Regions from separate parts of the Pseudoalteromonas sp. P1-7a genome, predicted to be linked through region 2. Evidence: predicted binding sites of a transcription regulator. Region 2 holds the regulator's gene; the other holds the start of a gene.

What was found. Region 2 encodes MetJ, which represses methionine synthesis genes. Its sites were predicted from a motif close to TAGACGTCTAGACGTCTA; they were not measured.
Positions count from the first base shown of each region.
Region 1: the regulator MetJ is predicted to act here: its motif matches at 12,895-12,912, upstream of AN389_RS04240 (methylenetetrahydrofolate reductase).

Region 1 is NZ_LKDU01000003.1:150,802-167,097, reverse strand. It holds gene AN389_RS04295 (marine proteobacterial sortase target protein) at 1-1,987, shown strand, start outside; gene AN389_RS20130 (class GN sortase) at 1,984-2,583, shown strand; gene AN389_RS04290 (DMT family transporter) at 2,472-3,437, opposite strand; gene proB (glutamate 5-kinase) at 3,554-4,657, shown strand; gene AN389_RS04280 (GGDEF domain-containing protein) at 4,795-5,769, shown strand; gene AN389_RS04275 (glutaredoxin domain-containing protein) at 5,824-6,183, shown strand; gene gltX (glutamate--tRNA ligase) at 6,229-7,713, shown strand; gene AN389_RS04265 (hypothetical protein) at 7,875-8,174, shown strand; gene AN389_RS04260 (hypothetical protein) at 8,179-8,571, opposite strand; gene AN389_RS04255 (DUF3581 domain-containing protein) at 8,740-9,441, shown strand; gene AN389_RS04250 (DEAD/DEAH box helicase) at 9,535-10,785, shown strand; gene AN389_RS04245 (sensor domain-containing diguanylate cyclase) at 10,841-11,818, shown strand; gene AN389_RS04240 (methylenetetrahydrofolate reductase) at 11,895-12,851, opposite strand; gene AN389_RS04235 (pitrilysin family protein) at 13,111-15,990, shown strand; gene AN389_RS04230 (helix-turn-helix transcriptional regulator) at 16,070-16,296, opposite strand, start outside.
Region 2 is NZ_LKDU01000007.1:66,849-83,144, reverse strand. It holds gene AN389_RS07065 (MJ1255/VC2487 family glycosyltransferase) at 1-438, shown strand, start outside; gene AN389_RS07060 (methyl-accepting chemotaxis protein) at 527-2,407, shown strand; gene AN389_RS07055 (gamma-butyrobetaine hydroxylase-like domain-containing protein) at 2,439-2,813, opposite strand; gene hslU (HslU--HslV peptidase ATPase subunit) at 2,876-4,204, opposite strand; gene hslV (ATP-dependent protease subunit HslV) at 4,216-4,734, opposite strand; gene AN389_RS07040 (SPOR domain-containing protein) at 4,814-5,341, opposite strand; gene priA (primosomal protein N') at 5,353-7,539, opposite strand; gene rpmE (50S ribosomal protein L31) at 7,772-7,987, shown strand; gene AN389_RS07025 (malic enzyme-like NAD(P)-binding protein) at 8,507-9,748, shown strand; gene metJ (met regulon transcriptional regulator MetJ) at 9,810-10,130, opposite strand; gene metB (cystathionine gamma-synthase) at 10,399-11,646, shown strand; gene metL (bifunctional aspartate kinase/homoserine dehydrogenase II) at 11,653-13,998, shown strand; gene AN389_RS07005 (penicillin-binding protein 1A) at 14,219-16,296, opposite strand, start outside.

The sequences.
Region 1 (16,296 bases), on a different contig from region 2:
CAAAATGCTTACTAAAGTAAGCATTTTTATTTTCTTAGTGAGTGTGCTTCTGGTTAGTTTTAATAGCCGTGCACAGTCGCCCAAGCTTGAACTTTTTGACAGTGGCGGTGCGCCTTTAGCGCCAGCCATTATTTTAAAAAGTGACGCAAACATGACTTTAACCGGCTTAATTAACCATGTGGTCGTTAAGCAAACTTATCAAAACGATAATCTGTTTGCGGTAAATGCGCGTTATGTGTTTCCGCTGCCTGATGAAAGCGCCGTTCATGCAATGACGATGCGCATAGGTGAGCGGGTCATTAAAGGTCAAATAGATAAAAAAGTGGAGGCCGAAAAAAAATACCAAGCGGCAAAAAAGGCAGGCAAGCAAGCCGCACTTGTGCGCCAGCAGCGCGCGAATATGTTTATTACTAATGTGGCAAATATAGGCCCTGGCGAGCAGGTTATTGTTGAGCTTGAGTATCAAGAAATTATTAATTACAGCAGTGGTACATTTGCGGTTCGTTTTCCTACAACTATTACGCCGCGCTATCATGCAATTAGTGGTGAAGTTGGGCAAAGTAACACCGACAAAACCGTATTAAATCAGGCACCGAGCGGCTGGTTAAACCCTGTTTACAATATACAAAGCTCAGAGCAAAGCCAAGATGATGCACCCGATAGCAAATTTAGCTTAAATATAGACATAGACGTAGGGCTGGAGCTGGTAGAGATAAATTCTAAATTTCATAACGTAGACATTCATAACCCAGCATTTGGCCAATATACGGTTGCTTTAAATGAGCAAAAAACTATAAATCGCGATTTTGTACTTGAGTTTAAACCGCTACAAAAAGAAAGCGCTCAGGCAGCATTTTTTACTCAGCAGTTTGAAAACGGCGACCGATACGGACTTGCTATGCTAATGCCACCTGCAGATCACTTTACGCAAACGCAGCGCCTACCACGTGAAATGGTGTTTGTTGTAGATACCTCAGGCTCTATGCACGGGCAATCTATGGAGCAAGCTAAAAAGGCGCTGTTTTATGCGCTTTCTTTACTCGATAGCGACGACAGCTTTAACATTATTGGCTTTGATAACGTGGTTACCCCCATGAGCGATAACCCCCTCGTTGCCAGCGATTTTAATTTGCGCCGTGCTGAGCGCTTTATTTATAGCTTAGAGGCGGATGGCGGCACCGAAATACAAGGTGCCCTTGATGCTGTCCTTGATGGTAGCCGTTTTGAAGGCTTTGTACGCCAAGTGGTATTTTTAACGGATGGCAGTGTAAGTAATGAAGACGCCTTATTTAAAAATATTCAGCGTAAATTGGGCGATAGCCGTTTATTTACTGTCGGTATTGGTAGTGCACCTAATAGCTTTTTTATGCGCCGTGCTGCAGATATAGGTAAAGGGTCGTTTACGTTTATAGGTAGCACACATGAAGTGCAGCCTAAAATGCAGCAGTTATTTGATAAGCTTGCTCACCCAGCTATCACTAATTTAGCACTGAGCGATGAAAGTGGTAATAGTTTAGATTTTTGGCCTTCCCCCTTGCCCGATTTATATTTTGGTGAGCCAATAATGGTGGCTATAAAGCTAAACGATTCGAGTCGAATTACGCTTAATGGGCAAACTGCTCAAGGCCCCTTAAATATAAAACTAAGCGCACAAAATAGCGCAAACGCAAAAGGGATTGATAAGCTGTGGGCGCGCCAAAAAATTAAATCATTGCTTTTGTATAATGACCGACAGGCAGTTAAAAATGAGGTGCAAGGCCTTGCGCTCACGCATCAATTACTTAGCCCGTTTACGGCCTTTATAGCTATTGAACACACTCAAACTAAAGAGCCTGCAAAGCAAACTGCACTAGCTAAAAACGCAGCGCCACACGGGCTAGCTATGCGTTTACCGCAAACCGATGGACAAAGCCGTCTTTACATCCTGCTGGGCTGTATTTTGTTAGCCGGGTTTGGCGCGGTAAAATTAACTCGGGCATTTAAATGAATAAGTGGCTAAGTGCAGGCTTATTAATTGCTGGGTTGGGGTTGTTTTCTCATGGTGCTTATATGCAAGCTAAGGCATGGCTTGCCCAAGTATTAATAGAGCAGGCCTGGCAAGAGGCCCTTATTACGCCAAACGCTCGCGTTAAACCGTGGTTTTACGCCGATACCTTTGTTACAGCGCAGCTTAGCTGGCCTAAGTACAATAAAATGCTTAGCGTTTTAGCAGGAGCAAGTAGCCGTAATTTAGCATTTGCACCAAGCCACTTTTTGCCGGGGGCAAAGCTTGGCGATGCACAAGGCGGTGCGTTAATAGCGGGTCACAACGACACTCACTTTGCATTTTTACAACACACCAAAGTGGGGGAAACGTTTACGCTGCAGTTGCAAAATGGCGTAATTCAGCATTATAAAGTGAAAGGGATTGAGGTTATTCATCAATCCCAACAGGCGTTTTTACAAACGCCTGGGCTTTACTTATTAACCTGTTACCCTTTTGACTCGTTGGCATCGGGCACTGATTTAAGATGGCTTGTATCGGCTGAGTTGATAGGGTCATCACCAGCTTCGTTAAGCGGTATGTCGACCACCAGCTCTTGATGTCGTTGGCTTATCATCACCCCTGCAAACACGATAAATATACTCACCCATTGCCAAAAATCGAGCACTTCACCCAAAATGATGGCTGATAAAATAAGCGTGAAAATAGGAATTAAATTTGAGTAAGCCGCAGCAGTTAACACTGATACTTTGCCAATTGCATAGTTATACATACCATAGCCACCGAGGGTGACGCACGAGCCTAAATACAAAATGCTCATAAGGGCGGCTAGGTCATGCTGGTTTTCGCTTGGTAAGTCGATAAAAAACAAAAATGGTGCAAAAAACACACTACCGCTTATACCTTGTAAAGCAATTAGCGTTAACGGCGAGTAACGATTGGCCAAGTGCTTAATGCTAATGGTGTAAAACGCCGCGCATACCATGGCCATAAGTTCTAAAAAGTTACCCAATAATGGATTAGGGGCTTGATCAGTATTGGGTGAAAGCAAAGTAAGTAAAATACTGCCGCCAATACATAGAGTAAACCCAATCACAATGGCTTTACTGATATACTCTTTAAGCATAAAAAACGCCATCAATGCCACAATAATAGGCAAGCACGAAACAATAACTCCCGCCTGAGAGGCCGAGGTGTATTCCATTGCGTGGCCTTCAAACAAAAAGTACAAGCAAGGCTCAGCCAGCGACATACCTAATAAGTACTTCCAATCGCCTTTTAAATACTCAAACCGAATTACATAACGCCATAAGCAAAGCGATAAAACTAAGGTGGTTAACATGCGTAAGAATATAACTAATGCAGGGTCGTAAACGGCAATAGCATACTTAAGCGCAATAAAGGAGCTGCCCCATAAAAAGGTGGCAATAATTAGGCATAAACTAGCTGGCATAAATGAAATTTTATCAAATTAAATTAACGCTGATCCTAGCATGAATAATTTTAACTTGTTCAAAAATACCGAGCTGGTATAAGTTTATTTATCTTTAATTTTAATAGTAAATAATAATGCGTAGGGAACAGGTAATTGTTGTTAAGCTTGGTACAAGTGTACTAACAGGCGGCACCGATAAGTTAGACAAAGCCCATATGGTTGAGCTGGTTCGCCAATGTAGTGAACTAAAAAAGCAAGGCCACCAAGTTATATTAGTATCAAGTGGCGCGGTTGCTGCGGGGCGCGAACAACTAATTAAACCCTGTGGCCGCGGCCTAATAGATAAGCAAATGTTGGCAGCCGTTGGGCAAGGCCAGCTTATACATATTTGGCAAAGCTTATTTGCCTTGTATGGGATAAACGTAGGGCAAATGTTACTTACCCGTGCCGACGTAGATGACCGCGAACGCTATTTAAATGCGCGCGACACCTTAAATGCGTTATTAAGCCACGATGTGGTGCCTATTATTAATGAGAACGATGCAGTAGCAACTAGCGAGATAAAAGTAGGCGATAATGATAATTTATCGGCGCTTGTAGCTATTTTAGCTAATGCCAACAAGCTATTACTGCTTACCGACCAAGAAGGTTTATTTACCAGCGATCCGCGAACCAATACGGATGCAAAGCTAATTGACGAAGTCACTCATATAAATGATGAATTACGCCAACTCGCTGGTGGTAGCGGTACAAATTTAGGCACCGGCGGTATGGCCACAAAACTACAAGCCGCCGACGTAGCAAGGCGCGCAGGGGTTGAGGTTATTATTGCAAAAGGCGCTGGAAATAATGTTATTTTAAAATGTATGAGCGAGCAATTACCCGGTACGCGTTTTTTAAAGCTTACTGCACCAAAAGATGGCCGTAAAAAGTGGCTAATGGCTGGGCCTAAAAGTACCGGCCAAATTATGATTGATGCAGGCGCTATTGCTGCACTACAAAACAAAGGGGCAAGCCTATTAGCCAAAGGCATAACCAATGCTTTTGGCCGTTTTGAGCGGGGCGACTTAATCGATTTAATAGACACCAATAACCATGTTATTGCACGAGGGTTAACGCGCTTTAACCAAGTTGAAGTAAATAAAATTAAAGGTGCTCACTCAGAGCAAATAGGCGAGCTACTCGACTTTGATAGTGGTGCTGTGGTGCTACACAGAGACGACTTAGTTTTACTTTAGTTTTTTATAGTGCTTAGTAAAACAAACTTTAATCCACATAGGTGAATGCGCCCTAATTAAAAAGTATTGGTTAATTATTTAGCAAAGTTGATAGTTTTGTCTAAACTGATTGAAGTTAAAACAGTTTAGGTAAACTAATGAAGGCAAACAATTGCGGGCACGAATGGATAATCAATCTAACTCAGCAAGAAGAAGAAAGTGATTTAGATACGTCGTTAGTACAGATTATTGGCGACCTGCTCGAAGTTGAAAATTTTGCTATTTATATTAATAAACACTTTAGTGCGCAATTACCGCCTACGCTTATAAACAGCGACACTCGCCTTGAAGTATTAGAGTCTAACGAAGCGTTAGCGCTGCTTAATAAAGTAACCCAAAACAAAATAAGAGTAAGCCGTGCCTTAGGTGTAGTAACAACGTATGTGCCAGTGTATTACTTTGGAAAAGTAATTGGCATATTACTAATAGAAACCACAACAGAGTTAGCGCAAACCACCACAATGCTCGCCGTGCATATTTTAAATATTTATGCCAACCAGCTAGGGCTACTGCATAAATCGCGTTTAGACCCCTTAACTGAGCTTTTAAATAGACAAACCTTTGATAAAAAAGTGATCGAAATTGTCTCAGGCAAAGGCTTTTTATTACCCCGTGATGATACAAACGAAAAGCGACGATGGTATTTAGCCATTGCAGATATCGATCACTTTAAACGCGTAAACGACAATTACGGCCATGTCATAGGGGATGAGGTTATTTTACTTGTGGCGCGCCTGCTAAAAAATAACTTTAGGTTAGAAGACTACGTATTTAGGTATGGTGGCGAGGAGTTTGCGGTACTATTTCAAACCAAAACCGAGGCACAAGCACATATAGCACTTAACCGTTTGCGCTCAAATATTGCTGAGTACCCCTTTCCGCAAGTTGGGCAGCTTACAATTAGCATTGGCTTTTTAGAGTTGGCAAGTATTGATACTGTATCTAGCATAGTGCACCAAGCCGACATGGCGCTGTATCATTCTAAAAATAGCGGCCGTAATAAAGTGACTGCTTATAGCGAGCTTGAGGTAAATGAAGAAGTGACCACCGATAATAGTATTGAGCTTTTTTGATTGTGAATTTGTGCTAAAATCTGGCTCCTTAAATTGTTGTAGGCAGGCACAAACATGAAATTCGTTCGTTGGTTTTTAGGTTGTATAATTTTATTCTTTAATTTTGTATTTACTCCTCGCAGTAAAAAGCGTGCAAGCGATGTGCAAGCGCAGCTTGATCAGCAAACCTCACAATTTAAACTTTATCAATTTAAAGCATGCCCGTTTTGCGTAAAAGTACGCCGTGCAATTAAGCGCGAAGGCTTAAAAATAGAAACGCGTGATGCAAAAAATAATCAACAATTTCGTCAAGAGCTGTTAGAGCAAGGCGGCAAAATTAAAGTGCCATGCCTACGTATAGAAAAAAATGGCCAAGTAGAGTGGCTGTACGAATCTAACGATATTATTGCTTACTTAAATAAAGTAGCGGCTTAAACGACCCCCTTAATTTTTATCTCACTTATTAAAAGAGACATTATCATGACAATCCGTACTCGTGTTGCCCCATCTCCAACAGGTGACCCGCATCTTGGCACCGCTTATATTGCGTTATTTAACTACTGTTTTGCTAAACAACAAGGCGGCGAGTTTGTACTTCGTATTGAAGATACAGACCAGGTTCGTAGCACGCCAGAGTCAGAACAAGCGATTATGGATAGCCTGCGTTGGTTAGGTCTTGAGTGGGATCATGGCCCTGATGTAGGCGGCGAATTTGGCCCTTACCGTCAATCTGAGCGTAGCGATTTATACAAAAAATACGCGCACCAATTAGTTGAGCAAGGTAAAGCGTTTTATTGTTTTGCAACCAGCGAAGAGCTTGACCAAATGCGCGAAGAGCAAATGGCACAAGGTCTGCGCCCTAAATACGACGGTCGTGGTTTAAACCTCACAGAAGATGAAATTAAAGCGAACTTAGCTGCTGGGAAGCCTTACGTTATACGCATGAAAATACCTAGCGAAGGCACCTTTAAGTTTAACGACTACCTACGCGATGAAATTGAAATCCCGTGGGAAAACGTAGACATGCAAGTGCTATTAAAAGCCGATGGTTTTCCAACGTACTTTTTAGCAAACGTAGTGGATGACCACCACATGCAAATAAGCCATATTTTCCGTGGCGAAGAGTGGATTAATTCAGCACCTAAACTATTAAAACTTTACCAAGATTTAGGTTGGGAAGCCCCCGTATTAGGCCACTTACCATTATTACGTAATCCAGATAAATCAAAGCTTTCTAAGCGTAAAAACCCAACGTCTATTAATTACTATAAAGAAATGGGTTACCTACCAGAAGCCGTGCTTAACTACTTAGGCCGTATGGGTTGGTCAATGCCAGATGAGCGTGAAAAATTCACCCTTAACGAGATGATTGAACACTTCGACATGAAGCGTGTATCACTGGGCGGCCCAGTATTTGATGTGGAAAAATTAAGCTGGTTAAACGGCATGTGGATCCGCGAAAACCTTACAGATGAAGAACTTGTACAGCGCTTTGTTGATTGGAAGTTTAATGGCGAAATGCTAGCTAAAGTATTACCAGAGGCTAAAACGCGCATTAATACGCTTTCGGATATGGTTGACTTAGCAGGCCACTTTGTAGGCGGCATTCCAACTTACGACCCAGCACTGTTAACAGCGGGCAAAGCTGACGAAAACGTAATACGCCAAGCGCTACAGTTTTTTGTATGGCAGCTTGAAGGTTTACGTAGTTTCGATAAGCCAGCTATTTTTGCCATTGCAAAAGAAGTTGCTACATTCCACGAGCTTAAAATTAAAGACTTTTTAGAGCCAATATTTGTAGCAATCACGGGTAAAACATCATCTACCTCAGTGCTTGATGCAATGGAAATTTTAGGCTCAGACTTATCACGTGCGCGTTTACGTGTTGCACTTGCTCATTTAGGTATTTCTAAAAAGCAGGCTAAAAATATTGAGCGTGCGTACCGCACATACCCAAGTGCATAACCTTTAGTCATACTTTATAAAAAGCCGCGCTTATTAATTAAGCGCGGCTTTTTTGTTTCAGGCTGTTTGGCTATATGTCATCGCGTTTTGATATCGTTTAGCGCAAGCAGTGGCGCTTTAGCAAATGCTACAATGCTGCATGTAAATTAAAAGGAGGCAGCATGATTGCACCTGTAAAAAACAAAGCTTTATTTAGCAGTAATGCCTTTTCAATAAACCTAGTTACTTACCCTACAAACCACAGCGTAATGAGCCATATAGACCCCGTGCAGCAAGGGCGTTACTACAAACTTAATTTTGTACTCGTAAAACCCAAAGCGGGTGGGGTTTTTAAATGCTCAAAATGCATTATTAATTGGTTTAACCGCGTGTATCTATTTAGACCCGACAAGTACGAGCACAGCGTTTCTAAAATTGAGTCAGGAAAGCGCGTACTACTTAGTTTTGCGCTTAATATATAATTTATTAATAGTCGTAGGCCTGTCCGCTGCATAAAACAGACAGGTCACAATACGATACAGATATTTCGCGACAAGAATTTATAGTAAAGGCGTTACCGCCTCTGCGCATTGCATCTGCTTTAAGTAAATCTATAGACTCTGATTTAGAGCGATTGTAGCTTATACTACTGTTGCCTCTACCATCTCCATTGCAGCTTTCGCCTTCAATTCGGCCTAAAAGTGTGGCGCCACTTTCGTGTGCTTCTTGGTCGCTATAAAACTGTTGTAAATCTCGTTTTTTAACGTACGTACCAATTTCCTCAGATAAAACATCGTTATCTATATCGGTATGAAAAGTCACGTTTGAGCATCCAGTTAAAGCAGTGAATACGCTTATTGCTGCAAAAACACGTAACATAATAATTAGTCCCTTATTTAAGTTTGGTACCTAAATTACTAACTAAAACAGGTATGTGCAATATTTACCCTTAAGTTAATTGTATGAATTTGTAAGTGATTCGACCTCTCTTTAAATTTTTTCTGGTAGTATGGGCAGGTTATAAGCAGTTTAAGCAGTGAACAATCTATGTTAAGTCCTTACTTTCAGCAGCATGCTGACTATGTTTCTATCTCTCGTGAGCAAGGGTGTCGTTTCGCAAAGTGCGTTGCCGATGATTACAACCCACTTCATGATAAAGATGCCAAAAAGTTTTGCGCGCCAGGAGACTTACTTTTTTCTTTAGTATTAGACCGCTACGGTATAAGTGAGCGAATGGAATTTACCTTTGCCGGTATGGTTGACGAAAACACTAAACTTAACTTTCCACAAGGGGCTGATGAGTTTGATGTAACCAACGGCGACAAAGTAATTTTAAAGGTAAAACGCGAAGGTCAAACCAGCAAGTGCCCAACACTTACAAATAGCCTAATAAAAAACTATGTTGAGTTTTCTGGTGCTGCATTTCCGCACGTAATTATTCCGCTAATGGGCAAGCAAGATGTAATGATTAACCCAGCGCGCCCTATGGTTATTTACGAGTCGATGATCATTAACCTTGATAACATTAATATTCAAGCGCCAACGCTTGAGTTTGCTGAGCCAAGTTTTGAGTACACAGGTAAGCGCGGCAAAATTACCTTGCGCTTTAATTTACTAGAAAACGGCGAAAAAGTCGGTTTTGGTGAAAAGCACATGGTGGTGTCGGGTATTCGTGAATACTGCCAAGCAACGGTTGATGACTTAATCGCGTTTTATAATGAGCGAAAAGCCACCTTAAAACCGGCTTAAAGTTTATTTTAAATAAAGGCGCTATTTATAGCGCCTTTTTTATTGCTAAAGCTCAGGTATAATGGTGCTCTTTGTTATTTTAAAGCTAAGCCTATGTCTGCCACATCGTTCTCATCTCTAAAACTCGATTCGTTATTACTAACAGCAATTGAGCAAAATAATTACACCACGCCTACCGCCATTCAGGTTAAAACTATTCCGCACATATTAGCGGGCAGCGATGTAATGGGCAGTGCGCAAACAGGCACAGGTAAAACAGCCGCCTTTGTATTACCACTACTACATAAGCTTTTAAATACACCAAAAAAAGATGAGCCAGGTATAGCCCGAGTAGTTATTTTAACCCCCACACGTGAGCTTGCTCAGCAAGTATTTGCAAGCTTTGAAAAATACGCTCAAGGCAGTAATATTCAAGGCGCTTTAGCGTATGGCGGCGCAAGTATTGGCCCGCAAATTAAAGCACTTAAAACGGCGCAAGTGATAGTCGCAACACCTGGGCGTTTACTTGATCATATCGTTAAAGGCAGTGTGGTGCTTTCAAGTGTTGATTCGTTAGTATTTGATGAAGCCGACCGTATGCTGGATATGGGCTTTATTGATGAAATAAAACGTATTTTGCGCCACATTCCAGGCGATCGCCAAACCTTATTGTTCTCAGCCACATTTGATGACAGCGTGTTTGAGCTGAGTAAAAAACTACTTAAAAACCCAGAGCTGATTGAAGTTGATAAACGTAACTCAGCCGCCGTGGAAGTAGAGCAAGTTATTTACGCAGTTGATGAAGATAGAAAGCGTGAGCTTGTATCACACATGATTGGCATGAAAAATTGGCGCCAAGTACTTATATTCACGCGTACAAAACAAATGGCCGATAAACTTGCCAAAGAAATGTGTAAAGACGGTTTAAAAACTGAGTCTATCCATGGCGATAAATCGCAAGGTGCACGCGACCGTGCATTACAAAACTTTAAAGAAGGCTCAACGCGTGTATTAGTTGCCACTGATGTAGCTGCCCGCGGTTTAGATATTCCCGCGCTTAAATACGTAATAAATTTTGAGCTACCTTACATAGCAGAAGATTACGTACACCGAATTGGCCGTACAGGTCGCGCTGGCGAGCAAGGCCTTGCCATGTCGCTGGTAAGTATTGATGAGCAATGGTTACTGGAAGAAATTGAAGTACTACTTGATACCCGTTTAACACCACAATGGCTAGAAGGTTACGAGCCTGATTTAAACAAGCCCCCTAAAGATAACCGTAAAAACACCAATAAAGCCCGTAAAGATCGCGATAAAAAGCGCATTACGGGGCAAAGAGCACCAACTAAACGCCGCAGAAAGTAGCCTTAAACATATTTATTTAGCTATACTGAGGCGACTAAATAGCTGAGGTATAGTTATGTTTGAAACAGATAAATGGGCATTTTCTGGTATCGATGGCCAAATATCGTTACATAAATGGCAAAAGACCATTGATCTGATTACGGGGCTTTTTTCGGCACCTTCCGGCTATATAGTTCAGGCTACTAGTAAAGGCTATCGCGTAGTTATTAGAGCAAATGAAGGCGGCTCACACTTTGAAACCAACCCTATACTCCCTCCAGAAACGCCCTTGTTTTGTAAATATGTAGCCGAAAACAACAAAACCTTATATGTAAATAATGCCAGTAATGATGCGCAGTGGAATACCATGCCAGAGGTGATTGAAGATGATGTTGAATCCTACCTTGGCCTGCCAATTCACTGGCCTGAAGGCAATGTATTCGGTACATTGTGTTTAAAAGATTCAACAAAAACCAGTTATACCAATGAGTATTTTGAACTAATAGAGCAGCTGCGTGATTTAATTGAAGACGATTTAGCCCTTATTTATAGCTTTGAGCAAATGCGCGAAATAGCCATGCTTGACCCGCTTACCAACATTTATAACCGCCGTGCACTAAGCTTACTTGCCCAACACAAACTTAATTTAGCACTGCGTTTGGGTTTTGATGTGTGTTGCTTGTTTATTGATATAAACGACTTTAAAAAACTAAACGACACTTACGGCCATGATATAGGCGATCAGGCGCTAATCATTTTGGCAAATACCTTAAAAACACACTTAAGAGAGGCTGATATAGTAGGGCGTTTAGGGGGCGATGAATTTGTAGCTGTAATGCAAATTAGTGATAGAAGTAAGCTTAACCATATTATTGATAAAATAAAAATTGAGTATACAAACGCACTATTAGAAAACAACGTATGCGCGCTGACACTCAGCATAGGCGAAAGTTTTACTAATAAACAAAAGCAACCCTTTGATACGTTATTAAATTTGGCCGATCATCAAATGTATAAAAATAAACAAGCGTACAAATTGGCTAAAAAAGCATAATAATAAAAGCAATACACTTAAACATAGCAACAAAAAGCAAGCCATTAGGCTTGCTATAAACGGGGAGAATGAGGCGTTAAGCGATTTGTTTTTCGGCTAAGTTTAATTCCATCGTGGCTTTTAATAAACGGTATAAGTTTATTGATGCGTCAATTTCTTCTTTACGGTTTGTTAAGCTTTCAATATTTAAGCCCAGTGGCACATCAAGGTGTGCACAGCTTTTGAGTATTAGGTCGAGATTTTCTCGGCAAATACGTACCGATTCACTTAAGGTGTTTTCTGCATCAAGCATGCGCCATTTAGTGGCCTCTGGCACTGAGATACCCAACCATTGCATAAACTCTAAGGTTTTATCGCCACCGCACGGGGTAAACGTTAAAATAATTCGTTTTGGTGTAATACCTTGCGCTTTACAGGTACGCGCATAACTTGTGATTAGCTCTATCGTTGCTTGTGCGTCGTAAACCGCTTGCGATATAAAAAACTGACACCCTTGTGCTGTTTTTTCTATAAGGCGCTCGTGCTCATTTCGCTTACTTGCATGGCGCTCTGCTATGGTAACGCCCCCTAAAAAGAAGTCATCACTTTGCTCTGCAAGCGTTTTATAGGCATTGGGCAAGCTTAGTTTTATATCACCCACCGATGAAGGGCTACCCACTAAAACCACATTTTTTAAATCGTAGTCGTTTTTGGTTTCATCCAACCAGCCTTTAAACTCTTCTACACCACGCTGTGCCACACTTTTGTAAGTAATGACATCCGGAGCAGATAAATTACGTAGTAAGTGGCTGTATTCACGTGGGTCTACAGTTTGTTTAAACGGAAATGGGCGTGCTTTATCTGTACGACTACTTTCATCTTGAATGTCGTAAATTATTACGCCGTCGTATTCAATTTCGTGTAAGCGAGCAAGTAGTTTTTCTGCAATGATTTTTAGTTGCACTTTATCAGTACCAATTTTAGGCGGGGTAGTACCAATAAGATAAACACCTTGATTGGTGTCTTCTATTTTTTCTTGTAGTGATAAAGCCATAATCCTCATTCCAGCTTAGTCCAATGTATGTAATTTAATATAGCAGCCATTTAGACGTCTAGATAGATTTATTTGGTGAAAGTTTTTCAATTAACTTGAGTGTTTTTCATGCTTAAGTGTTTTTAAAATAGGGAATTGACACAGTTGTTTACATTAAAACTGTCGCAAAGCTCTTACAATCATTTGCTTTAGGGCATAATCAACTATGAATTAGCATTAAATCTAATAACAAATTTGCTCAATTTAAAAAGGGACAACAATGAAATTTAAATTACTAGCAACAAGCTTAGCGGTATCGCTGGCGCTAACAGGCTGCGCAACACAGCAAAGCGAAAACACCCAAGCAGCACAGCAACAGCAAACAACAGCCGCTGATGAGCGTGTATTTTCGCAAGAGTACTTAATCGAAGAGCTTGATAACGGCTTACGTGTAATGGTTGTTAAAACCGATTACCCCGATGTAGTGTCGCTGCAAATTCCGGTATCGGTTGGTTCACGAAATGAAGTAAAAGAAGGTAAAACCGGGTTTGCTCACTTTTTTGAGCACATGATGTTTAAAGGTTCTAAAAAATTCCCGCAAGACGAATACACTGCCATTTTTAAAAATGCAGGGGTAGATAACCGTGCTTACACCACTAATGATTACACAAACTACCATTTAAACTTTTCAAAGCAGCACCTTGATAAAGTACTTGAAATTGAAGCCGATATTTTTCAAAACTTAACCTACACCGAAGAGCAATTTAGAACCGAAGCGCTAACGGTTAAAGGGGAGTATTTAAAAAATAACGCCAGCCCAATTCGTAAGTTATTGAGCGCAGTTCGCGAAGAAGCGTTTGATACACACACCTATAAACATACCACCATGGGCTTTTTTGAAGATATTGAAGCCATGCCAGATCAAATGGCGTACGGTAAAGAATTTTTTGATAAGTTTTATAAGCCAGAATATGTATCGCTAGTAATTGTCGGCGATGTAGACCCTAAAGCCACGATGGCGATGGTGAAAAAACATTGGGGTGGCTGGAAAAAAGGCAATTACGTTGCCGATATAAAAGCCGAGCCTGCACAACAAGCGCCTAAATATGTACATGAGAAAAACGAAGGTCTGCCTGGTCATTGGTTGCTTGTATCATACAAAGGTGCGGCCTGGGAGCCTGCAAAAAAAGATAGAGCCGCGCTTGATTTAATCTCACAACTTTATTTTTCAAATAACTCAGATTTATATCAAGAGCTGGTTGTTGAAAAACAAATAGCGAGTCAAATGTTTACCTATAATCCAGAAACAAAAGATCCTGGTTTATTGCATGTATTTGTAAAAGTAGAAAATGAAGATGATTTAGCAAAAGCACGCGATGCTATTAATCGCACTTACGCAAAAGCACGTACCGAACTTGTTGATGAGCAAAAACTAAGTGATTTAAAATCGAACCTTAAATACAGCTTTATTAACGGCTTAGATTCATCACAAGCAATTGCGTCAACCCTTGCAAGGTACATGCATTTTGAGCGCGATCCAGAGGTAATTAACCAACTTTATAAATCGGCCGACAACATCACAGCACAAGATATTAAAGCCGTGGCTAATAAATACTTTGTAGATGACGCGCGTACAACCGTAACTATGTCGGCACTTGATAAAGCGCCAGGGTTTGAGCAGGAAGCAAGCTTAAACGCGTTAGTTGCAAAGCTTGATAAAGCGCCTGAAGCGCCAGTATTTAAAGTGCTTGATAAAACCAATAGCTCGCCACTGATTGACGTAAACTTTTTATTCAATACAGGGGCTGCCGCAGACCCTAAAGGTAAAAAAGGGGTTGCTGCGCTTACAGCCGCTATGCTTGCTCAAGGTGGCTCGCAAAGTACGAGTTACAAAGAGATACAAAAAGCGCTTTACCCGCTTGCGGGTAGTTTCGGTTATCAAATAGATAAAGAAATGCTGTCGTTCCAAGGGCGTATACATAAAGATAATGCTGAAACATGGTATGCAATTATAAGCGAGCAACTGCTTAACCCAGGTTTTAGAGACGATGACTTTAAACGCCTTAAAAAAGAAATGATCGACGGTATTAAATCGGGCTTAAAAGCCTCTAACGACGAAGAGCTTGGTAAAGAAGTACTCTACAGCACGCTTTATAAAGGCCACCCATACGAAAGCTACAACTACGGCGATATTTCGGATTTAGAAGCGCTAACGCTTGATGATGTAAAAGCATTTTACAACACAGAGCTTACCCAATCTAAACTAACACTGGGTTTAATTGGCGCTGTGCCAAAAGCACTTAAAGCCGAAATTAAGAGCGATTTAGCAACCTTACCTAAAGGCGAGCAAAGCCGTTTAAGTATTCCTGATGCGCCAGAACTTAAAGGTCATCATGCAACAATTGTAGAAAAGTCAGCGCAATCTACCGCGGTATCGTTTGGTTTCCCAATTGATACTATTCGTAGCAGCGAAGATTGGACCGCCCTTTGGCTTGTGCGTTCGTACTTTGGTGAGCATCGTAGTTCTAACTCATACCTGTATGAGCGAATTCGTCAAACACGGGGTATGAACTACGGTGATTACGCCTACATTGAGTACTTCCCGCGTGGTATGTTTCAAACTAAACCTGATGCAAACTTAGGACGCTCTGAGCAAATATTCCAAATCTGGTTACGCCCGCTGCGCTCTAATAACGATGCACACTTTGCAACGCGTACTGCATTGTTTGAGCTGGATAAGCTCATTAAAAATGGTTTAACCGAAAAAGACTTTGAAGCAACACGTAACTTTTTAATTAACTACGTACCGCAGCTTGTCGCAAGTCAAAACCGCCAGTTAGGCTATGCACTTGATAGCGAATTTTATAATACGGAGTCGTTTGTAAAGTACGTGACAAATAAACTTGAAAAGCTAACACTTGCTGATGTTAATCGCGTGATTAAAGATAACCTGCAAACAGACAACGTGCAGTATGTGTTTATTACCGGTGACGGCGAAGACATGAAAAAACGTTTAGTGTCAGAGCAAACATCGCCAATGGTTTACAACACAGAAAAACCAGCAGAACTTGTTGCTGAGGATAAAGTCATTGCCGATTACAAATTAGCAATCCCAGCTAAAAATATTGAAGTAATGGCCGTTGAAAAAGTGTTTCAGTAATTTAAGCGCTTTATTCAATATATAAAAAATGCCCCAGTGCTTATAGCCTGGGGCATTTTTATTTAATTAGCGTAGGGTATTAGTTAGTCGCTAAAAGCACTGAACCTGCGCCTAGAGCAAAGCTTATTAAGGAGCTAATAACAACGCCCGCTAAAAAGCTTTTAGTTGGTGTACTTTTAACGGTGTCATTTACAGGTTCATCAAGTTTAATTAGCTCGCCTTGGCGTACTTCAAGTACCGCGCATAGTGCCATAGTGGTTTCTTTAGAAGCGGCGCCTTGTTTTTCTACTCGTTGAATGGTCCGCA
Region 2 (16,296 bases):
AAGGACTTCCCTGAAAAAGAGTTTTATTGTTACCACCCACACGCGCAAGATAAATCCCTTGGACACATTCATTTACGCGCTCCTTCACGGGCGGGGTTTTTAAACGATTTAGCAAACACGAGCGGTGTTATTGGTAATGCAGGCTTTGAACTGGCAAGTGAGGCTTTAAAGCTTGGGAAAAAGTTATTACTTAAACCACTCGATGGCCAGTTTGAACAAGATGCAAATGCGCAAACATTACGGGCGATGAAAATGGCTCATGTAATGAACTACTTAAACCCCCAAGCCTTAGATGACTGGAATAGTGCTCCGCAAAACAAGCAGATCAACTTTCCCAGTGATCCAGCTCCTCTAGTGCACTGGTTGCTTAAAAAACAATGGCATAACACTCACTCATTGCATAAAAATTTATGGGGTAGTGTCAATCTAATGGCATGACTTACATACAATAAAATTAACAAAAAGTTTAAAAAAAAGCGCCATAACGTACTACACTAATAGTGCATATTTAATATAGGTGTTTTCAATGAATTTTTTACAAAACTTAACTATTAAAAGACGTTTACAACTTAATGCAGTGGTAGTCGGTCTGGCAATGGTCATTTTGTTGTGTGTGATAATTTATGAGTCACGTGTAACACTTAATCTGAACAAAACAATTCAGCTTGCAGAAGAGCTCAACGTACATGCACTAGAGCTTAGAAAGTATGAAAAAAACTTTCTTTTTTACAAACAGCAGGAAGCACTTACATCATTTGATAAGGATTTTAAACAGCTAAGCACTAAAATCAAAGAGCTGCAGGAGGTAATGCAAAAGCAGGGTATTACCACAGCGCAAGTTGAGCATTTTCATACGCTTATTACTAACTACAACAACAATTTTTCAGAGGTTGTTAGGTTACAGCAGCAGATAGGTTTAAACCCTAAAGATGGGTTATATGGCAAGCTTAGAAATGCAGTACATGAAGTTGAAGAACTATTAAAAGAGCAAGATAACTTTGAGCTTTTATCAGTAATGCTTCAGCTTCGACGTGCTGAGAAAGATTTTATGCTGCGCTTTGATGCAAAATACTTAACTCGCTTTAATAACCTTATCAGTACGTTTAAGCAAAAAATTACGCAAGCTAATTTGCAAAGTAGTTATAAGTCGCAAATAAACCCGTTAATAGATACTTATCAGGTCGCTTTTCAAAACCTAGTTAAAGTACAAACTGAGTTAGGACTAGATTTAGACTCAGGTGCACTAGGCGTTATGCGTATTAACGTAGAAAAAAGTGACAAAGTTGTAAGTGAAATCGTTGAGTCAACTAAGTCACAAGTTGAAACAAGTGTTGAACAAGCAGAACTTATAGCCATTATAGTTTTTGTTCTTTCAGGGGTTACCGTGTTGGCGTTGGTGTACTTAACTAGTCATTCAATCATTGTACCTATTGAACGAGTGTATCACACCATAAACGACATACGCCGCAATAACGATTTAAGCGTAATGATAGAGCAAACAGGTAATGACGAAGTTACCATCATGACCTCAGACTTTAATAGCTTAATAGGCGATTTTAAAAACCTCATAAACGAAGTTAATACTGCGCTTAATACGTTAAATGTAGCAACAGAGCACTTATCTGAAAGCACCTCTGCAACAAGTTCAGGCATGCAAGAGCAATTACACGAAGCGGATATGGTGGCCACTGCGGCTACGCAAATGCAGGCAACGATTCAAGATATTTCGCATAACACCGAAGCTGCTGCTAAAAAAGCAGAGTCAACCAATCTAAGCGCGCAGCAAGGGCGCAATGAAGTAGATTCTACGGTTATGCACATACGCGATTTATCTTCGTCGTTAGGCAATGCATCAAGTGTGGTATCGCAACTTGAAAAAGACGGTGAAACCATAGGCTCAGTACTCGATGTAATCAGAGGCATTGCAGAGCAAACCAATTTACTGGCATTGAATGCCGCGATAGAAGCCGCTCGTGCTGGTGAGCAAGGGCGAGGATTTGCTGTAGTGGCAGATGAAGTGCGCTCGCTTGCGCAACGCACACAAGAGTCTACCAGTGAAATTGAAGGCATTATTAATACGCTTCAGCAGCGCACGCAAGAGGTCGTCAGCATTATGCATCAATGTCGTTCTCAAGGCGATGAGAGTGCTTCACAAGCTATTAAAGCGGGTGATTTACTCGGCGCTATTACCGAGGATGTGCAAACCATAATGGAAATGAGCACGCAAATTGCTGTTGCCATTGATGAGCAAAGTCAGGTGGCATCAGAGGTAAACAAAAATGTAGTACGCATTAGAGACATTGCCCAAGATGCCTCTGAGCATGCAGTGAATAATGCGCAAACCAGTGAAGAAGTCTCTGAACAAGCGCGCGTATTATTTGCGGCTATTGATAAGTTTAAAGTGTAATACAGCGTAGCGTTTAAAAAGCCAATAAGGTTTAGGGAACAAACTTTATTGGTACGCTATATTTGTTTTGTTCGTGCTCGGTAAGGCGCGCTTGGTATTTATCCCACAAGGTTTTTTGCTGCGCTTGTAGTGCTTCAAAGTAACTCCAGCTAAATAGCCCGCTGTTGTGGCCATCATCAAAGTCTAACCTAATTGCGTAATGCCCCACCGGTACAATCTCTTTTATACCAACATGTTGTTTATTAAGTACCAACTTCATTGGCTCTGCACCATGTCCTTGCACTTCGGCAGAGGGGGAGTGAACGCGTAAAAACTCGCAGCTAAATACAGCCATACTGTCATCATCAAAGTAAACATCTAGGTTTTTACTCACGCTATGATAATGCACTTTTGTTACGTGTTTCATTTTATATGTCCCATTAAAAAGCCCCCAATATGGAGGCTTTTAGTATAGTATTTTTGCCTACCTTATAAAATAAAGCGGCTTAAGTCTTCGTCTTCTACAAGTGCACCTAAGTGTTTTTCTACGTAGGCGGCATCTATAGTAAGGGTAGAGCCTGCCTGCTCAGATGCATCGTATGAAATTTCTTCCATTAGCTTTTCCATTACCGTATGTAAGCGACGCGCACCAATATTTTCGGTTTTCTCGTTAACTTGCCATGCCGCTTTGGCAATACGATCTATTGCATCATCACTAAACTCAACGTTAACTTGCTCAGTTTTAAGTAGCTCACGTTGCTGCTCAGTAAGTGAAGCATGTGGCTCGGTAAGAATACGTTTAAAGTCATTAGCACTGAGCGCTTCAAGTTCTACACGAATAGGTAAACGGCCTTGTAACTCAGGGATCATGTCTGATGGCTTAGCCATTTGGAACGCGCCCGATGCAATAAATAACATGTGATCGGTTTTAACCATACCGTGCTTAGTATTTACAGTTGAGCCTTCAATTAGTGGTAGTAAGTCGCGTTGCACACCTTCACGGCTTACATCTGGACCTGACGAATCGCCACGCTTACAGATTTTGTCTATTTCATCAATAAACACAATACCGTTTTGCTCTACAGCAAAGATAGCCTGCTCTTTTAACTCTTCAGGATTAACGAGCTTAGCGGCTTCTTCTTCAGTTAATAGTTTGAAGGCTTCTTTAATTTTTAACTTACGCTTAGTACGTTTGTCGCCACCCATGTTTTGGAACATGCTTTGCAGCTGGTTGGTCATATCTTCCATACCAGGTGGTGCCATAATCTCTACATTTGGCTGCGCTTGCGCTAAATCTATTTCTATTTCTTTATCATCAAGCTGACCTTCGCGTAATTTTTTACGGAATGTTTGGCGAGTCGATGAGTTGTCATCACGCTGCGTTTCACCGTATTGATCTTTAGCGGGTGGTAAAAGTGCATCTAAAATACGCTCTTCTGCTGCTTCTTCTGCGCGGTGTTTAAACTTTTTAGTTTGTTGCTCGCGGGTCATTTTAATTGATACATCAACTAAATCGCGAATGATAGTTTCTACTTCTTTACCAACATAACCTACTTCAGTAAATTTAGTCGCCTCTACTTTAATAAAAGGCGCATTTGCTAGTTTAGCTAAACGGCGGGCAATTTCAGTTTTACCAACACCGGTTGGACCAATCATTAAAATGTTTTTAGGGGTTACTTCGCTACGTAGGTCATCGTTTAATTGCATTCTGCGCCAGCGATTACGCAAGGCAATAGCCACGGCTTTTTTAGCTTTAGCTTGACCAATAATATGCTGATCTAACTCGTGTACAATTTCTCTTGGGGTCATAGCAGACATAATGGGTCCTATTATAGTTCTTCGATTGTTTGGAAGTTGTTGGTAAATACACAGATATTGCCAGCAATGGTCAGGCTTTTTTCTACGATATCGCGAGCGCTTAAATCGGTATTTTCTAATAGGGCAGTGGCTGCTGATTGAGCAAAGTTACCACCGCTACCAATAGCAATTAAATCGTTCTCTGGCTGCACTACGTCACCGTTACCTGTGATAATTAGTGAAGCAGTTTCATCTGCAACTGCCAACAACGCCTCAAGCTTGCGCAGAGCTCGGTCGCTACGCCAATCTTTGGCCATTTCTACAGCGGCTTTAGTGAGGTTACCTTGGTGCATTTCTAGTTTGCTTTCAAAGCGTTCGAAAAGGGTAAAAGCATCAGCAGTACCGCCGGCAAAACCAGCAATTACTTTGCCATTATAAAGGCGTCGAACTTTGCGGGCATTGCCCTTCATTACGGTATTACCAAGCGATACTTGGCCGTCGCCACCAATTACTACTTTATTGTCGCGGCGTACACTTACGATAGTGGTCATGTTATTCCTCATCATCAAGCTGCGAGGGCAGCTTGTAAAAAACGATTATGAAGAGGTTATATGGGTGAATGCACTAATTTCAAGTCCAGCCCCAAATTCCGCAGCTAACAACGTGTACTCGCTTGAGTTTGTTTTTGTCGCTCTCGGCTTGGCGCTTTGTTTTGTATGGGCCTAAACGCACTTTATACCAAACCCCGTTAGTACCGGTGGTTTTTTTAATTTCAGAAATTAAGCCCGCGAAAGCAATTTTAGCTTTAAGGGTTTCAGCTTGCTCATGTGTTCTAAACGACCCACACTGCATAACATAGGGGCCTTTTTGCTCAATTTCTCTCACTTCTACTTGGATCTCATGCTCTTTAATTTCTTCAATGAACTTAGGGGCGCGAGGTTTAGCTATTTCTACTTTTTCAGCTGTTTTAGGGTGTGCCTGCTGCTCAACAAGCTCAGGATCAGCATTATTTTTAATAAACCATAAGCCGTAGGCAAACCCACCTACAAGCAAAACAGTAATAACAACTAAAAGTATAGGAAATGGTTTTTTAGCAGGGGTCTGCTTGGTGTTTTTTCTACCCGATGGTTTTTTATTAATATAATCGTGCTGTGCCATTTGGCTTTAACCTAAATCATGTCTATAGGGTCAACATCAAGGCTCCAGCGCACTTTTTGTGCGAGTTTGCTGGTGCTTAAATAGTCAACCATTTGCGCAAGATACTGATGCAATACTTTGCGGTCTTGCGCTTGAATGTGTAATTGAAATCGATACATACCCGCCACTCTTTCAAGTGGAGCAGGGATTGGACCGAGCAATTGTATACCAGATACACCGTTAACAGGAACCAAATCCGTCAAAAAATCGACAACTTGCTTAATACTGTGCCCTTGTGCCCTGACTATAGCCATATTAGTGATGGGTGGTAAATCAGCGTCATCTCGCTCACTTAAAGCAAAACGGGCAAAGTCTTGATAGCCGTTATTAACTAAATCTTGTAAAAGAGGGTGTTCTGGAAAGTGCGTTTGCAGTAATACTTGCCCAGGCTCCCCCGAGCGACCCGCGCGCCCAGCAACTTGAGTCACTAGCTGGGCTAAATGCTCAGTAGCTCTAAAGTCACACGAGTACAAACCACTATCTACATCTAATATAAGCACTAAGCTAACATCGGCAAAATGATGACCTTTAGCTAACATTTGTGTGCCCACTAAAATACGCGCTCCACCTTGGTTTATTTCCTCTAAGGCTTTTTCTAAGCTTCCTTTACGGCGGGTTGAGTCGCGGTCGATGCGACTTACGGGCGTATCGGGAAATTCACTCGATAAAAACTCTTCAATTTGCTCTGTGCCTTTTCCGTTAGGAAAAATTTGCGTGCTACCGCAATCAGGGCATTGATGAGGTACAGGGTGCTGCTCACCACAGTGATGGCAAATCATTTGACCAATGGCTTTATGAAAGGTGGCACTAGTGCTGCAACGATTGCACTCACTTAGCCACCCACATTCGTGACAAATAAGCGTAGGAGAAAAACCGCGACGATTTAAAAACACCATAACTTGCTTACCGCGGTTTAAATGTTGGCGCATAGTGGCAAGGCTTGCATGAGCAATACCCGCTTGATCGGGCTGACCCTTCATATCAAGCAACATAAACTTATTATCGGTTGCTGTTTGCGCGCGCTCTGTAAGGCTTAAAAGTTGGTATTTATTGTTTATAGCTTTGTGCAGTGTTTCCAGTGCTGGGGTGGCACTGCCTAAAATAAGCGGTATTTTATGCTGAAATGCCCGATAAGCTGCTAAGTCGCGTGCGTGGTAACGTAAGGTATCTTGCTGTTTGAATGATGAATCGTGTTCTTCATCAACCACTATCATTCCTAACTTTAAAAAAGGGAGAAAAATACTTGAACGGGTACCTATTACAATTGCGCAGCTGCCTTTTTCGCAAAAACGCCATGTTTGCAAGCGCTCGTTATCGGTGAGGGCTGAGTGCCATAACATAATTGGCGTATCAGGAAAGCGACGACGAAATCGGTTGACGGTTTGTGGCGTCAACCCTATTTCAGGTACTAGTACTAGGGCTTGTTCGCCACGTTTGAGGACTTCTTCTAAGCATTGTAAATATACTTCGGTTTTACCGCTGCCGGTCACACCTTCTAATAAAAAGCTATTAAAACCAACGCTTTGATTTATTGTTGTGCACGCTACGGCTTGCTCTTTATTCAGTACTGGCTTAGTACCGACTGTGGGCGCAACGCTTTGCCATTGGTTGTCGTGCTCAATGCTTTGGGTTATAAATTCTTTATCTATTAAGGCATCTATTGTTTTTTTACTAAAGCCGAGCGCTTTTAGTTCGGTTAATGATGACTTACCTGATTGTGCGAGCTGCTTTAACAAGTTTAATTGGGTTTTCGCTTTTAATGACGGTATTTTTGCGCCTTTTTCGGTAAGACTAACCATACTTATGCTGGTTTTATCAGGGTGCTCACCTTGGCGAAGCGCACTAGGCAGCGCAATGTGTATAGTTTCACCGAGTGGGTAGCAATAATAGCGGGCGGTAAAGCTAAGCAGTTCTAAATGCTGCGATGATAAAATGGGGGTTTGGTCAATAACTTCACTAATCGCTTTAATTTTGTTCTCGGGTACATCGGTATGCGTTTTAAGTGCAAGAACAACAGCTACTTTCTTTTGATTCCCAAAAGGCACCAAAACACGCATCCCTGGCATAATTGTCGCTGAGGGCGAGATAAGTTGTTCATCTATTTTATAATCAAAGGTGCGTGGTAACGGAACTTTTATAGCAACTTCAACAAAGCGCATAACAACTCATGTGATAAAGGGTAATAGCTTAATGTACTAAAAATAAGGCTAAAAACCTATACTCAAATAGTCGCTCTAAGGCTAGTTGGTTACTTTTTTGACAAAAAGCGTAATTAAAGCTTGTGCGGGGCAGGCTAGTTGGATAAAATCCGCGGCCTATAAATTTGTTTTAACGACGTATGGTGCCAGACTTCGGGTTTGGAGAGCGATGCGGCCTTAACTAGAGGTTCCTATGAAAGAAGGTATTCACCCTAAGTACGAAGTAATTTCTGCAACATGTTCATGCGGAAACAAATTCGAAACTCGTTCTACTCTTTGTAAAGACATTCACCTAGACGTATGTTCAGCGTGTCACCCGTTTTACACTGGTAAGCAAAAGATTTTAGACACTGGCGGCCGTGTTGATCGCTTCAACAAGCGCTTCGGTGCACTTAGCAGCAAAAAATAATTATTGCTGTTTAGTAAAAAAAGCATCTTCGGATGCTTTTTTTGTGTCTAAAATTCACCTTTTTGGGTAGAAAACTACCAATTATTACCATATTCCCACTGCATAACTATTTCCTGTTCTTATTCTGAATATGCATAAAGCTTTGCAGACAAACAGACAATTCTTCTCTATATTTTTTATACGTTAATTTTTAACCAAGTTGCTAAAAGCGCTAATCGTGGCGATATTTGTTTTTAACAGTGATTAACGCGCCATAATGGTGCAGTTTGATAGACTAATATCATGCAAAATACTAAAAATATTGTTTAGGTAAAATGAACCTCAAAAAGCACTTTTTAAATGAATTTTTATTTTTTAATGTTGATAACTTTTAGCGAAGTTGCTGATAAATCACTTAAAATTAACGGATATAGCATATAACAGGATAGACCTGATATTGCTTGGAATTTAAAATTAATAAGAGTATCTTAGCCCCATACTCCCTCTCACTTAACTTAAATTGCAGGATACCATCGCGTTATGTCAGATTTTCGTGAACAAGCATTACATTACCATTCTCACCCCGTTCCAGGCAAAATTAGCATTGAGCTAACAAAACCAGCTGAAACGGTGCAAGATTTAGCATTAGCCTATAGCCCTGGTGTAGCAGAGCCTGTGCGAGAAATTGCAGCAGATCCAGCCAATGCGTATAAATACACCGGTAAAGGTAATATGGTTGCAGTTATCAGTAATGGTACGGCAATTTTAGGTTTAGGTAATTTAGGGCCACTAGCCTCTAAGCCTGTTATGGAAGGTAAGGCGCTCTTATTTAAGCGTTTTGCCGGCCTTGATTCTATTGATATTGAAGTTAAGCATCGCACCACCGAAGATTTTATAAATACAGTGGCCAACATTGCCGACACGTTTGGTGGTATTAACTTAGAAGATATTAAAGCGCCAGAGTGTTTTGAAATTGAAAAAGCGCTTATTGAACGCTGCAGTATTCCGGTTTTTCATGATGACCAACATGGTACCGCTATTGTAACTGCAGCAGGAATGCTTAACGCATTAGAAGTGCAAGGCAAATCAATAGAAGATGCCATTATTGTATGCTTAGGTGCCGGTGCTGCAGCAGTTGCGTGTATGGAGCTGTTAATTAAGTGTGGAGCACTGCGCGAACATATTTATATGCTAGACCGAAAAGGGGTTATTCATACCCGCCGCGATGACTTAAATGAATACAAGCAGCTTTTTGCTAACAATACAGATAAGCGCACGCTGCAAGATGTAATTGCTGATGCAGATGTGTTTGTAGGTGTATCGGGCCCTAATTTGCTAGCACCTGAAGACCTAAAGTTAATGGCCGATAAGCCAGTGGTATTTGCATGTTCAAACCCAGATCCTGAAATTGCACCTGAGCTTGCGCACAGTGCACGTAAAGACTTAATTATGGCCACAGGGCGTTCTGATTTCCCTAACCAGGTTAATAATGTTTTATGTTTCCCGTTTATTTTCCGTGGTGCTTTAGATGTGCGTGCAAGCGCAATTAACGATGAAATGAAAATAGCTGCTGTTGAAGCTATTCGTAGTATTGCTAAAGAGCCAGTGCCTGAGCAAGTATTAAAAGCAGCGGGTGTAGAAAAGCTCGAATTTGGTGCAGATTACATTATTCCTAAGCCGATGGACCCGCGTTTATTACCACGTATAGCCAAGGCGGTTGCGATTGCGGCTGTTGAATCGGGCGTGGCACAAATCGACTTACCTGAAAATTACATGGCATAATATATAGCGCTTAAACAAAAAAACCTCAGCATGCTGAGGTTTTTTTGTTTAAAAAGACGTTTTATTCTTCGTCTAAAATAGGCACTTCTAAACCCATTTCTTGCATTATTTTTTTAACTTCTTCAGGTACTTTTTCTGCGTTGTCTTTACGTAGGTCATCATCATTAGGTAATGGTTGGCCTGTAAAAGCATGCAAAAACGCTTCGCATAGTAACTCGCTATTTGTTGCATGACGCAGGTTGTTTATTTGACGACGTGTACGCTCATCAGTTAATACTTTTAATACATTTAGCGGGATCGAAACGGTGATCTTTTTAACTTGCTCTGATTTTTTCCCGTGTTCTGCGTATGGGTGAATATACTCACCATTCCATTTAGCCATAAGATGTATCGTTGCCTCAGATTATTAATTTCTCACACGGCGTAAAAAGCGTGTAAATATGCGTGAAATTCTATCGTTTTAAAAAAGATAGTCAAATAATAGATAGCAATCTATCTTAATAAGCTGGTTGTAACGGCAAATAAAGATTTATGAGGGCTTTACACGTATATTATTTTTAGCCATCTAGAGCTTTAAAATCTTTGACTTATTATAATGGATAACTTACTCTTTTAGACGTCTAAACATCCAAATTAATCAGGTGACGAATATGAGCGAAAAAAACAAAGCAACCATTGCTGTACGAAATGGGGTTGATGCCGATAAACATCATGGCGCCGTTGTACCGCCAATTTATTTATCGACGACGTATTCGTTTGCCGATTTTGATACTAAGCGCGCATATGACTATGGGCGCAGTGGCAATCCTAATCGCGATATTTTAGCAGAAACGCTAGCAGAGCTTGAAGGTGGCGCGCGGGGCATTATTACTGCTACGGGCATGGCTGCTGTGCATTTAGCCACACAGTTATTAAATAACGATGATACCTTGGTTATCCCTCACGATTGTTATGGCGGCAGCTACCGTTTATTTACGTCGTTAGAAAAGCGCGGCTTGCTTAAACTTAAAGTACTTGATTTAACTAAACCAGAAAGCCTAGAACAAATTTTAACCATCAAACCTAAATTAATTTGGATAGAAACACCCAGTAACCCTGTGCTGCGCCTAACGGATATTAAAGCCGTGACGGATATAGCAAAACAGTGCGGTGCATTAGTGGCTGCCGATAACACCTTTTTATCACCGGCATTACAAAACCCAATTAAGTTTGGCGTAGATATTGTGGTGCACTCAACCACTAAATATATCAACGGCCATTCTGATGTTGTAGGCGGTGCAGTTGTTGCTGCAACACAAGAGCTTGGTGATGAGCTTGCTTGGTGGGCCAATAACATTGGCATTACCGGCGCTCCATTTGATAGCTATTTAACGTTACGTGGTTTACGTACTTTAAATGTGCGCTTAAGGCAGCACCAAGAAAATGCTCTGGCGATTGCTAAATACCTTGAAAGCTCTGAGTATGTTAGCCAAGTTTACTACCCTGGCCTTGAATCGCACCCTCAACATACGCTTGCTAAAGCCCAACAACTTGGCTTTGGTGGCATGGTTAGCTTTGATATTAAGGGGGATGTGGATGATGCTGCGGCGTTTTTAACAAGCCTTAAAGAGTTTAGCTTAGCTGAATCGCTAGGTGGGGTTGAGAGTTTAATTTGTCACCCTGCGACCATGACTCACGCAGGTATGGAGCCAAAAGCGCGTCTAGAAGCGGGAGTGGGCGATACGTTAATTCGTATTTCGGTCGGTATTGAAGATGTAGAAGATCTATTAGCTGATTTTGAGCGTGTTTTTAACTTAGTTAAACCTGGACAAAATAAAAATGTAGGGCGCGTTGGTAAAGCCGCAGGCAATGCCAATGGTGATGTAAAGCAGCAGGCTGCCCATCCAGCTTTGTGGTGATTGAGTATGGTAAATAGTGTACATAAATTTGGTGGTTCGAGCTTAAGTTCGAGCGAGCGCTATCAGAGCGTGGCAAAAATTATTATTGCTCACACACAGCCAGGCGACTGCGTGGTTGTATCTGCTGCGGGTAAAACCACTGATACCTTGGTTTCGCTGTGGCAAAGTTATCAACAACAAGATAAGCAAGCCGTTGCTGATATTTTACTGCAATTGAGTAACCACCAAACAGCATTAATTGAAGCGTTATTAAAAGCCGATGCTAAACACGCAGCTTTAGCTGTGTTAGCGCAAGAGCTAAGTGATGTGGCAGAGCAAGCCAATGAGCAGCAGTTGCAAGAGGCGGCGCTACTGGCGCATGGCGAACTGTGGTCTGCGCGGTTATTGGCGGCCTATTTAACGCAATTAAACATTCAAGCGTGTGCTCATGATGCTAGAGCGCTGTTTAGTGTAACAAGCGGGGAGCTTTTGCATGCGCAAAACAAGCAGCAATGCAGCCAAGTTATTGATGAAAATAAAATTAATGTAGTAACAGGGTTTATCGCAGCAAGTGCTGATGGCGAAACAGTTACGCTTGGGCGTAATGGCAGTGACTACAGCGCCACTTTATTAGCCAATTATTGCGACGCACACAATGTATGTATTTGGACTGATACACCTGGCGTGTTTAGTGCAGATCCCCGTAAAGTTGAAAAGGCGATTAAGTACAACAAGGTGTGCCGTGAACAAGCTAACCTATTAGCTCGGTTGGGTAACCCTGTGTTACATGCAAAAACGCTTTCGCCTTTAAAACATAGTAATATTAAACTGGCTGTGCGTAGCAGTTTTGATGTGCAAACTGCCCCTACCAATATTGTAAAACAAGGCAAAGCTAAGCAAAAACGTTTCATTACTACATTACAAAACGTTGATTTACTACTTGTAGAAGGTATTAACGCGGGTGAAGTGGCGCATGTTAGCCAACTTATTCAACACAGCCTTCATCATTTTATACACAACGGCGATACATACTTAGTTGTGCCCGCGGGAGCAACGCATCAAGTAGTGAGTTATTTTGCTGGGCGAGCAAACATAAGCGAGTCTAATTTAAATGGCTGCGCGGTTGTTGCACCTACGCAAGATGTTTACACCCTAAGTACATTAGCGGCTGAGGTTTTAAATCAGCAAAGTATTCACCCTCGTTTTATTCATCAAGATACAGGCTATACATTGCTGTTAACTGATCAGTTAATAGAAAGCGATGTACTTAGTTTATTGCACGAAAAATTAATTAATAAAGGCCAAGAGATTGCCCTAGTTGTGGCTGGTTTAGGTAATGTAGGCGATGAATTTTTAAGCCAGCTAGAAGCTCAATTTAAGCGTTTGTCGGGCGATTATAGTATTAAGCTAGTTGGGTTAATTCGCTCGCAACATATGCTATTTAATGCCTCGGGTATTACGCTTGGGCAATGGAAAAAACAATGGCAGCATAATGCCGTTGCTTATGAGCAGACGGATTTATTAAGTGCATTAAACGAACTTGATTACGAGCACAAAGTTGTTGTTGATATAACGGCAAGCGAGCAATTTAGCCAATTATACACCGACTTTGTAGAGCGAGACTGTCATTTAATAAGTGCTAACAAGTACGCGGGCACGGCTGCAACAAATTGGTATAACGCGCTGCGCCAAAGTATTAGCGAGCGTAACTTGCATTGGCGCTATAACACCAGTGTAGGGGCTGGGCTACCAATTAACTTTGCATTGGCCGATTTACAAAATAGTGGCGATAAAATTACGCGGATTGAAGGTGTTTTCTCGGGCACACTCTCGTGGTTGTGCAGTAAGTACGATGGCAGTGTGGCATTTTCTGATCTTGTTCTTGAAGCGCAAAAAATGGGCTTTACAGAGCCTGATCCGCGCGAGGATTTATCAGGTCGCGATATGCAACGTAAATTACTGATACTTGCGCGCGAGCTTGGCATTGAATTAGATTTAGATGATATAAGCTTACAAGCATTGATGCCTGATGAGTTAGCCCAAGGCTCATGGGATGATTTTTTAGCGAATAAAGATAAGTTAAATGCCTTTATTAAGCACCATGGCGATGCGGCAAATACGCAAAATGCTGTACTTAGGTATACAGGCTTATTGGCATTAGAGCCGGGAAAAGTAACGGCGAAGGTAGGTATAACTTACGCGCCTAAAGGGGATGCCTTAGCTAACTTAACACCTGGCGATAATATCTTTGTTATTAATAGCCAGTGGTATAACGAAAACGCCTTAGTAATACAAGGCCCTGGGGCAGGCAAAGAAGTGACCGCCGCGGGAGTGCACTCTGATTTATTTTGGTTAGTTAAAAACCTAAAATAGCGGGGCCAAATATTAATAGTAAAACGGCAGCGTGTGCTATACCAATCCGCAATAACACTTAATCATTTTCAGGGGCTAAACGTGTCGCTATCTGCGTTAAAAAAGTTCTCATTTAGAACAACTAAATAGCGAATTTTTTGCCTTGCTATCAACACGTTTATCCATCCTCAAAATAGATCACTTAATTATGTGGATTGGTATAAGCTGCCATTTTTGATTTTTAGAATAACTCTTCTTCTGTTTTTGTATCTTCTTCAAAAATATCAGTTGGCTGAGACAGTACATATTTTGTTGGGGCTGTGCCTTTTTCAAAATATTCAAAGCGACTGGTGTAGTCGTTTTTATGACTTAACAAACCTGTTTTTAAATCGATACGAATTGAAACGAGTCCTTCAGGGGGCTCTATTGGCGCTTCTGGTGTGCCCTCAAGGGCCACTTTCATAAAATCAATCCAAGCTGGTTGTGCCGTTTTAGCACCTGATTCAGCACCAGAGATCTGGCTACTATCTAGGTTGTTATTATAGGTTGAGCGTCCTAACGAGTTTCCTGGGTTGTCAAAACCCACCCATACAGACGTTGCTACATTGCGGTTAAAGCCGCTAAACCAAGTATCAACAGAGTCATTCGTTGTGCCTGTTTTACCCGATAGATCGCGCCTATCTAATGCTTGCGCACGCCAACCAGTCCCGCTCCAGCCTGTTTTATGTGTCCAACTACCGCCACCCCATACAGCGCTGTGCATTGCCTCAGCAATTAAAAAAGCATTTTGCTTTGATATAACACGCGGTGCACAACGTGGTTGTATGGCTTGCTCATCTGCTGTATCGGTATCTAGGTTATTGTTGGCAAAGCTATCCGTTGCTTGAGAGACGGGTAATAGCTCGTCTTCATCGCAAGCAAGAGCAGGGGATGCTTTAAATAGTACATTACCATAGGCATCTTGAATTTCAGATATAAAGTAAGGTTCAATTAAGTGGCCACCATTAGCAAATGTGCTCATGCCGCGAGCAAGCTCTAATGGCGTGATTGATGCACTCCCTAATGCTAAGGATTCACTGCGGTTAATGTCCTCATCTTTAAAGCCAAACTTAAGTAAGTGATCGGCCGTGCGCTGCAGCCCTACACCGCGCAGCAAACGCACAGAAATAACATTTTTAGATTGTGCTAGTGCACGGCGAATACGTATAGGGCCATTATAAACCGCAGGGCTGTTTTTTGGCCGCCACGCTACACCTAAACTTTTATCCCATTGGTTTATTGGCGCATCGTTTAAAATAGAGGCCAATGTATAGCCATTTTCAAGCGCAGCAGAATAAATAAAGGGTTTGATATTAGAGCCAACTTGACGTTTAGCTTGTACCGCTCGATTGTATTGGCTTTGTTCAAAACTGTAACCGCCCACTATGGCTTTAATACGACCATCTTGTGGGTCGAGTGAAACAAGTGCACTGGCCGCTTCAGGTATTTGGCTTAGCAGGTAACTGTCGTCGTTATTTTTACGCAGCCATATTTGCATGCCTGGGGTAAGAATGTCAGTAGCGGCTTTAGGAGCAAAACTTTGACGGTAGCGAGTAATATATTTGCGCGCCCATTTTAAATTATCCCAATTAAGTGTGGTGTATTGGCCATTTTTTAAAATAACGTCAGCGGTTTTTTCAGATACGTTTAATACCACCGCAGCGTGCAAATCAGCAATTTCTTTAACTGGTTTTAGCTTTTCTAGGATTTGTTGCTCACCTAAGGCTGGTTGTGTTTCTGGGTCCCATAGCACGTCTACAGGCCCACGAAAGCCATGGCGCATATCGTAGTTATGTAAATTATTTACTAAAGCCGTTTGCGCAGCCTTTTGTACTTTAGACTCTACAGAGGTAAATATTTTAAAACCAGAATTATATGCTTTATCTACACCGTAACGCTTAACCATCTCTGCACGAACCATTTCAGAGATGTAAGGCGCGTACAGGTCTATCTCGGCTCCGTGAAAATACGCGGTGATAGGTTGGCTGGTTGCTTCGTTGTATTGTTGTTGTGTTATATAGTTTTCTGTAAGTAAGCGACCAAGCACTACATTACGACGTGCTTTAGCTCTTATGGGGTTACGAATAGGGTTAAGCGCAGAGGGCGCTTTAGGTAAACCTGCAATCATTGCCATTTGTGCAAGAGTGAGGTCTTTTAGCTCTTTACCGTAATAAACTTGAGCAGCTGCACCAATACCAAATGCACGATTACCTAGTTCTATTTTATTAAGGTAAAGCTCAAGAATTTCGTCTTTTGTTAATACACTTTCAATATGTAGCG